Regions from separate parts of the Clostridium sp. DFI.1.208 genome, predicted to be linked through region 2. Evidence: riboswitches for the same ligand, from Rfam matches in the RefSeq annotation. Region 2 holds a riboswitch; each other region holds the start of a gene.
The links. Region 2 has a riboswitch for thiamine pyrophosphate ahead of NE665_RS05475 (TenA family protein). Riboswitches for the same ligand answer to the same signal wherever they lie in the genome.

Region 1 (2,202 bases), on a different contig from region 2:
GCACTGGATAATGTACAACCGGTTCCATGAGTATTTGGGTTATCGATTTTTTCACAGCAAAGCCAGTGAACATCTTCCTTATATACCAACAAATCATCGGCACGATTCATGGAATGCCCGCCCTTCATCAGAATATACCCGTCATAGTCCTGTGCAATTACAGCAGCGGCCCTTTGCATATCCCTGCGGTCATGTATCCGCATGCCACTCAAAACCTCTGCCTCCGGGATATTGGGGGTGATGATATCGGCAAGAGGAAGCAGCTTTGTTTTCAACAGCTCCAGCGCAGGCTCCTCCAACAGAGCGGAACCGCTGGTGCTGACCATAACCGGATCAACGACAATACGCTCGATTGCATACTGCTTCAGCTTTTCCACAATGACAGTGATCAGCTCCGGTCGGGAAACCATGCCGATTTTTACCGCATCCGGACGGATATCCGTGAAGACGCAGTCAAACTGTTCCTCTAAAAATTGCGGTGTTACATTCATGATGGAAGTTACACCGGTTGTATTCTGCGCCACCAGTGCTGTGAGAATACTCATTCCATATACCTCATGTGCCATAAAGGTTTTTAAATCAGCCTGTGCTCCGGCTCCTCCCGTAGGATCAGTTCCGGCAATCGTTAGAACCGTTTTCATATGCATTCTCCTTTCAAATCGTCCAGCGACAATAAGGCGGCATCCGCCAGTGTACAAATTTCATCCCATTGCTCCTTGCCGGCAGCATCATACACTGCGGTAACATGAAAGCCATGCGCTTTCAATGTCCGAATGGCATGCAGGGCATCCTCTACAAACATCGTTTCCGCCTTATCCGTATGCAGCATGGCAGGCATGAGCGCAAACAGACGTCCATCCTGCTTATCATAGGGCAGCTCCTCACAGCTTGCGACAAAATCCAGATACTCCAGCAGACCGTTTCGCTTCAGGGCCTCTTCTGCGCAAATCCGCTCACATGCCGTCAGAACACCCATCCGCATACCTGCTGCGTGCAATCTTTCCAGACAGGCCTTAGCGCCCTTCTTGGCAACAACCTCCTGCTTGTAGCGTCGCCGTATGATTGTATAAACCTCTGTACGCATCTGTGCCAGAGAATCCGGTATTGCATACCTCTCCTTCAGATAACGGATAGCCTCTGTCATCGTCATCAGCTGCAATGCTTCACTGAGATTATCAGCGGCTTTGATTCCCTTTGCCTGAAGATATACCACTGCCAGATCCTCCCATACCCACATGGAGTCCATCAGCGTGCCATCCAAATCAAATATGTAACCCTTCATATGCTGAACCTCCTTCCATGAATAATGAAAAAAGGGCTATGCCATGTATGCATAACCCGCGTTTTATGTGCAGTCCCTACGTTGGCATTATCCAAATCAGGTAATCGGTCGAAGTTCACAACTTCCTCTCAGCCTGTCTACAAGCTCCCTTATTTCCATGCACATCATATCATTTCCACATAGCTTCGTCAACAAGCATTCGTATCTTGTGACAAAGCTTTTTATGGATGCATGCTGGCTGGAAGTATATAAGCAGCGGACTGCATGATGAAATCCGGAAGCAGGACTTTTGTGAATGGCTTGCATTATCATATGTTTCCCCACACTTTTCGCATGGACATGAAAGTTTTAACGAAAGCGTTTATTTCTATAACAATCTTACTTTCTTTCACGCGATCACGCTTCATCTTTTTCTTAGGAACAGTTACGTTTCTTCTCCAGCTGTGATACAATACATAACAGAGGTGATAACATGGATTTAGAAGCTTTTTTTCATGAGTATAAAGAAAAAAAGAATGCCTATCAGATGGCACTGAGCACAATGTATTATGATCAGGCCACGATTGCACCAAAAAACGGCATTCCCTACCGCAACCGCATGTCGGCAATTTTATCGGGAGAAGCCTTCGATCAAATGGCGAATAAGGAAAGTATTGAGAAAATTGAAGAACTGGCAAAACAGGAGAATGTAAGTGCAGAACGCAAGAAAGAGCTGCAGCTGCTGTTGCGGGAGCTGAACGATCTGCGTGTGCTTCCAAGAGAGGTATACGTGGAGTACAGCAAAACCATTGCGGACAGTGAGGCCGCATGGCATGAGGCAAAGGAACAGGACGATTACCAGCTGTTTAAGCCGCATCTGATCAACGTCATAGAAAAGCAGAAGGAGGTTCTGTCCTATGTCACAGCGAAGAAAAGCGATT
Region 2 (2,202 bases):
TCTAAAAAAACGGTTTCCAAAGTTGGATTGCTGGTTGATATTGAAGCTGCAATCCGTTCCGGCAAGGGCCCTGGTTATGAGCGCTGGGCAAAAGTGTTCAATCTAAAGCAGCTTTCTCAGGCAGTGCTCTACTTAAAAGAACATGGCGATATGGGTTATGAGGATCTTCTGGAAAAAGCCAACGCCACTACCACTAATTTCAATACCTTATCCGTTCAGATCAAAGATCTGGAGTCAAAAATGAACGCCAATGCCGAGCTGCAAAAACAGATCGTAAACTATGCGAAAACGCGGGCTGTCTATGTAGAATATCGCAAAGCCGGGTACAGCAAAAAATTCCGAACAGAACATGAAGCTGAAATTCTGCTGCACCAGGCGGCAAAGAATCATTTTGACGAGCTGGGAATCAAAAAGCTCCCCTCTGTCAAATCTCTCCGGGAGGAATACACCGATCTTCTGGAACAAAAACGGAAAGCCTATTCTGCCTATAAGCAGGCCAAAAATGATATGAAAGAACTTCATAATGTTCGGGCCAATGTGGAATACCTATTAGAGATTTCTTCCCCACCACAACCGCAGCGCAGCACAGAAAAATCCCGTCAATAAGGTTTGCTAACTTGAATTCTATAGACCTTGACTTTCCGGGACTTCTTAACTATAATAATACTCAAGCAGGGGGACTACCTTGTAGTTGAGAAGGTTAAAACCTGACCCTTTGAACCTGTTGGCTAATACCAACGCAGGGAGCTAAAGAATACAGATTCGTATTTTTTGGACATTCTCTGTTTTGGGAATGTCCTTTTTAATTGAATAAGATATGATATGTGTTTGCGAGGGAACTGAACAAGTTGAAAAAGGTAAGACCTGACCTCTGGACCTGTCGGCTAATACCGGCGTAGGGAAGCAATTTCTTACGCTCGTATTGCGTCTGAAAGAGCTTCTAATTGTTTTAGAGGCTCTATTTTTTTATTTTAGGAGGAACAAACATGGCATTTATGAAAGACATTTTAACCCGCAACATCCCCATTTGGGAAGAATGTGCAGCTACCCCATTTGTGCAGGAAGTGCAAACTGGAAAGCTACCTCTTGAAAAGTTCAAGAGATATATGATTCAGGATAGTATCTATCTGAAAAACTATGCCCGTATATACGGCAAGGCAATTTTTCATGCTGATACATTAAGAGAAATTCAGCTTTACTATTCCATGCTGAATTTTGTAAATGATACGGAATCAGAAGTGCGTCTGGATTATCTAAAGCAATTTTGCATGACGGATAATGATATTGAACTGATCGCTCCTCTGCCTGAAAATCAAAATTACATTGATTTCATGTTTGAGATTGCGTCACATGGAAAGAATGAAGAAATTTTAATGGCGGTTCTTCCCTGTATGTTAAGTTACAGCTATATATTCCGCAAACTGGCGTCTGTCCCCACAAGCAGAGAATCAAGATATTGGGACTTTATCAAAGATTATGCGGATGAACAATATGCAGAAAGCTGCAAAGAATGGTCTGCTTTTGCAGAGCATAAATGTGCCGGGTTATCAGTAGCAAATAAAAAGTATCTGGCTGATATTTTTGAAAAAGCAAGTTTGTTAGAGCTTGCTTTTTGGAAGATGGCCTATCGGAACGAGAGAATGGAGGAAAATGCAAAATGAAAAAAGTATTGTCCATTGCCGGATCAGATTGCAGCGGAGGTGCAGGTATTCAGGCTGATTTGAAAACTTTTTCTGCTCACGGTGTATTTGGAATGAGTGTTATTGTTTCTGTTGTTGCAGAGAACACCAGCCGTGTTATCGACATCCAAGATATTACCCCGGATATGATTGAAAAACAGATTGACGCCGTATTTGAAGATATTGAAGTGGACGCAGTAAAAATCGGTATGCTTTCTACACCAGAATGTATGAAAGCGGTGGCAAAGAAACTATTACAATATAAGCCCCAAAATGTCGTAATCGACCCGGTTATGTATGCCAAAAATGGCTGCCCATTGATGAATCCTACGGCGGTTTCCACCTTGATAGACACAGTAATTCCACTGGCCGATGTACTTACTCCGAATATTCCAGAGGCAGAGAAAATAGCAGATATGCAGATTTCCACAGTTTCAGATATGGAGGCTGCCGCAAGAAAAATATATGCCATGGGTTGTAAGGCGATTGTTGTCAAGGGTGGACATCATATAGGAAATGCTGT
Region 3 (2,202 bases), on a different contig from region 2:
CAGATCGCGTAATGGTATGTAATTCAGGTCATAGCCCTCCATTCTTCCCTTGGTTACCGCCCAGCCTTCAAATTCCCACTGGATATCAACGTTTTTACCTAATGCTGCAAAGCCGCTTCCATCAGCGCCAACCATCGTCAGCTTGGAGAAATCCGCCTTTGCGGCCTTCATCACCGCTTTGATGACTGCCTCCTCGCTCGGTGCCTGCCATCCGGCATAGACCTTACCCTCAAAATCCTTGGGAGACTTGATGTTTTCCTTTTTCAGGGATACAAAGCCGCTTGTATTATGCTGGATGATGGCTGCAATCGCCCGAATGGGCAGCGGCACCTCTGCTGTTCGCGCATAGGTGACATCCTCCTGATAGCTGACACCAAATTCCCCCTTGTTTGCCGCAACCAGCGTAGCGCTTGTCGCATCATCTCCCGGCTCTATGATATCCACATCCAAGCCTTCTTCCTTAAAATACCCCTTATCCTTCGCCACATAAAAGCCGGTATGGTTGGTATTCGGAAGATAATCCAGAATCAGCGTAACCTTCTTAGTCGTTTCCTTATCTTTTGATGCTTCCTTATTATCAGAGCATCCGCTCACCGCAACAGCCATCAGCATGGCCATCAGCATACAGCCTAATTTCTTCATGTCGTTTTCCCTCTTTTCTTTCTTGCATATGGAAACAGTACCGCCTCCAGCAACACCACCGCCCCGTGCAGCAGAAGACTCAGGACAATCACAACGACTACACAGGCAAACACCTTATCCAGCATATAGCCGTTTTTCACTCGAATCATGTAATACCCAAGGCCTGCGGAAGCGCTCAGCCACTCTCCAACGATAGCTCCGCCGATACAGTAGGTCGCAGCTACCTTCAAGCCGGAAAACAATGCAGTGGAGGCTGCCGGTATTTTCACATATGCATATATCTGCCATTTCTTCGCTCCGAAGCTTTTCAGCAAACTGATCTGATGCTCATCTACTTTCCCCAGCGCATCACAGAAGGCGATTGCCACCGGAAAAAAGCACATGAAGATGACCATTAGAATCTTCGGCGCCATACCAAAGCCCAGCCATATGGAAAACAGCGGTCCCAGCACCATGACCGGTACGGTCTGTGTGACAACCAGATGGGGAAATATGCTGTGCTTAAACAGCTGGGAAAGATCCATGCCGATAGCGATAACGATCGCGAGCAGTGTGGCAATCAATAAGCCGATGACAGCCTCCTGCAGCGTAACCAGCGAATGCATCCATAGTACATCACGATTTACAAACAGCGCCTGTATAATTTTTGAGGGCGCCGGCAGGATATACAAATCGATATCAAATACATGAACACAGCCTTCCCATACCGCCAGCACCAGAAGCAGTGTGAGAAGCGGCATGCCGAATCTTTTAAAACGCTTCATCCTATGTTTCTCCTTTCCATTAAAAAAACACCTCTGTGAGGCGTAAGTGAACCAATCTAATACTCAAGATAGATATGACTCCCTACGCTAGCATTAACTAGATCAGGTCATAAGGGACTGTCTCAGCCTTACGGCACCCCTGTCATGACAGTATCATTATACACGCATCGTGTAAAAAAGAAAAGAAAAAAGCAGACAAGCTGCTTTTACAGAAAGGTTACCGCTGTACCATAGGCAATGACCTCTGCGGCTCCCCCCATGATTGCACTGGACGCATAGCGAATATTCACAATAGCATCGGCACCAAGGGCCTCTGCTTCCTCCACCATACGCTTCGTTGCCAGTGCACGTGCCTCATTCATCATTTCATTGTATGCCTTCAGCTCACCACCAACCAGTGTCTTAAAGCCCTGCGAAATATCCTTACCGATATTCTTTGTCTGAATTGTACTTCCCTTTACAAGCCCCAGCATATTCAGTGTTTTTCCGGTAATGTAATCAGTATTTACTAAGATCATCTTCTTCTCCACTCCTTATCTCGTCAAGTCGTTCCTTGACAACATGTATCCACAGAAAAAGCAGTGCCAGCATAGGAACACCAAACAGGATTATGATAATCTTTGGTGCATCCAGAAAAAACAGAGAGCTGATCCAAATCATCATATAGCATGCGATGATGGCTCCAATTACGATGGGTGCCAGCATTTTTCTGTTCATACCGCCCACTCCCTTCTGTCATTACCTGTATTATACTACAAAAAAGTACAACATACAGAAAAAAGAGCACATTCGTGCT
Region 4 (2,202 bases), on a different contig from region 2:
ACGGGAATACCGCAGAAAAAAAGAAAAGCTGAATGACTTTATAAATGCTGTGCATGACGCACAGAACGATACGGTACGCAGTCCGTTTTATGCGGCGGCATTAAAGACGAAAATGAGAAATCTGAAGGCACAGGATCGCAGACTGGAGAAGGAGGGCTATGCGCATGTGGACAGCGTAGAGGAGGCAATCGATGTTTTCTTTGAAGGAGAGGGCTTTCCAAAAAGTCGACGCATTCTTGATTTTCATCAAGAGGAATTGAAAACAGAGAAAAGAGTACTCCTAAAGGATATCCACATCACCCTTTATGGCAGACAGAAAACGGTGATTGCCGGTGAAAACGGAAGTGGAAAGAGCCTGTTGATGAAAGAAATCTATAATATATTGAAAACTCATACGGATATCCGGCTTGGCTATATGCCGCAGAATTATGCAGAAGCTTTTTCTGAACAGGACACACCGGTAACGTTTTTACTGGAAGCCTGTGACAGAGATGATGTAACCAGAGCGCGGGAATTGCTAGGACGCATGAAATTCACAAGAGAGGAAATGGAGCATCCGGTATATCAGCTGAGTGAGGGACAAAAGGCGAAGCTGTATCTGTTGCGCTTTATCAAGCAGGGCTGCAATGTCCTTCTGCTGGATGAGCCAACGCGAAATCTTTCACCACTGACAAGTCCTGTCATACGCCGTATTCTAAAGGATTTTCCGGGTTGTATTCTGGCCGTTTCCCATGACCGGCTGTTTATACAGGAGGTGTTTGATTCTGTACTGTGGATTTCACATAATAAACTGCAGGAGCTGGAAACTGAGCGATTCATGGAAGAGCTTAGCTAAGCGATGCTTTCCTTTGAATTGTTGATGACGATGCAGTTGTACTTCTAACATTTTCTTTGAAGCGGAGGTAAGTGTGCTGCATGGACATCAGCATGCGCAAGGTATTACTTTCAGTAAATCTGCATTGTACTTCTGACATTTTCTTTGAAGCGGAAGTAAGTGTGTCGCAGGGATATCAGCATGCGCAAGGTATTACATGCGATAAATCTGCATTGTACTTCTGATGTTTCCTTTGAAGCGGAGGTAAGTGTACCACAAGAAAATCAAGATGCGAAAACAATACTTGCGATAAATTTGCATTGACAGTCCTGTCTTTCTGTGGTGTAATACTTTCGTACAGATAAATGGGGTGCCTACGTATGGCTGAGATCGGAAATTGCTCCGGGACCCAATGAACCTGATACGGGTAATGCCGGCGTAGGGATTTTATAGAGAAGCACAGCAGGACTGGACTTTATTCTGTTGTCATCCAAAGAAATCATAAAAAGCTGACACCGTAGCAGGCTTACAGCTTTTTTACTATATAGGAGGATACTGCAATGTACACAACACAAATGGATGCTGCAAGACAGCAGATTATCACAGAAGAAATGAAGGCTGTCGCTGCCTATGAACAGTTAGACGAGAAAGAGGTATGCCGATTGGTCGCTGCTGGAGAGCTGGTGATTCCGGCCAACAAGCATCATAAATGCCGAAAGTCCTATGGAATCGGCAGCATGCTGAAGACGAAAATCAATGTAAATCTGGGGACAAGCAGAGATTGTCTTGATCTGGATATGGAACTGGAAAAGGTGCGCTATGCCGTTGACATGGGAGCTGAGGCTATTATGGATTTAAGCTCTTTTGGCGATACGCAAACCTTCCGCAGAAAGCTGGTTGCAGAATGCCCCGCCATTCTTGGGACAGTACCGATTTATGATGCAGTGGTATATTACAATAAAGCATTGAAGGACATTACGACACAGGAATGGCTGGATGTCTTCCGCATGCATGCAGAGGACGGTGTTGATTTTATGACGATTCATTGTGGGATCAACAGACAGACTGCTGCACGCTTCAAGAAACAGAAGCGAATGACGAATATCGTATCCCGCGGTGGCTCCATCATATTCGCCTGGATGCAAATCACCGGAAATGAAAATCCGTTTTTTGAGCATTTCGATGAAGTTTTAAGGATATGCAGAGAGCACGATGTGACTTTGTCGCTTGGGGATGCCTGCCGCCCCGGCTGCTTGGAGGATGCAGGAGATATCGCACAAATCGAAGAGCTGGTCACACTGGGAGAACTGACGCAGCGCGCATGGGCACAGGATGTGCAGGTAATCATCGAGGGGCCGGGTCATATGCCCCTTCATCAGATACAGGCA

Region 1: another riboswitch for thiamine pyrophosphate. It lies ahead of NE665_RS06790 (HAD family hydrolase); the one in region 2 lies ahead of NE665_RS05475 (TenA family protein).
Region 3: another riboswitch for thiamine pyrophosphate. It lies ahead of NE665_RS18085 (ABC transporter permease); the one in region 2 lies ahead of NE665_RS05475 (TenA family protein).
Region 4: another riboswitch for thiamine pyrophosphate. It lies ahead of thiC (phosphomethylpyrimidine synthase ThiC); the one in region 2 lies ahead of NE665_RS05475 (TenA family protein).

What each region holds. Positions count from the first base shown of each region.
Region 1 is NZ_JANGCA010000009.1:89,897-92,098, forward strand. Features, by position in the region: gene thiD (bifunctional hydroxymethylpyrimidine kinase/phosphomethylpyrimidine kinase) at 1-641, opposite strand, end outside; gene NE665_RS06790 (HAD family hydrolase) at 638-1,282, opposite strand; TPP riboswitch at 1,340-1,443, opposite strand; gene NE665_RS06795 (carboxypeptidase M32) at 1,755-2,202, shown strand, end outside.
Region 2 is NZ_JANGCA010000007.1:87,771-89,972, reverse strand. Features, by position in the region: gene NE665_RS05480 (relaxase/mobilization nuclease domain-containing protein) at 1-606, shown strand, start outside; TPP riboswitch at 664-763, shown strand; TPP riboswitch at 823-920, shown strand; gene NE665_RS05475 (TenA family protein) at 987-1,661, shown strand; gene thiD (bifunctional hydroxymethylpyrimidine kinase/phosphomethylpyrimidine kinase) at 1,658-2,202, shown strand, end outside.
Region 3 is NZ_JANGCA010000044.1:7,329-9,530, reverse strand. Features, by position in the region: gene NE665_RS18090 (ABC transporter substrate-binding protein) at 1-642, opposite strand, end outside; gene NE665_RS18085 (ABC transporter permease) at 639-1,406, opposite strand; TPP riboswitch at 1,469-1,557, opposite strand; gene NE665_RS18080 (YbjQ family protein) at 1,613-1,924, opposite strand; gene NE665_RS18075 (hypothetical protein) at 1,905-2,123, opposite strand.
Region 4 is NZ_JANGCA010000013.1:36,208-38,409, reverse strand. Features, by position in the region: gene NE665_RS08780 (ATP-binding cassette domain-containing protein) at 1-835, shown strand, start outside; TPP riboswitch at 1,171-1,277, shown strand; gene thiC (phosphomethylpyrimidine synthase ThiC) at 1,375-2,202, shown strand, end outside.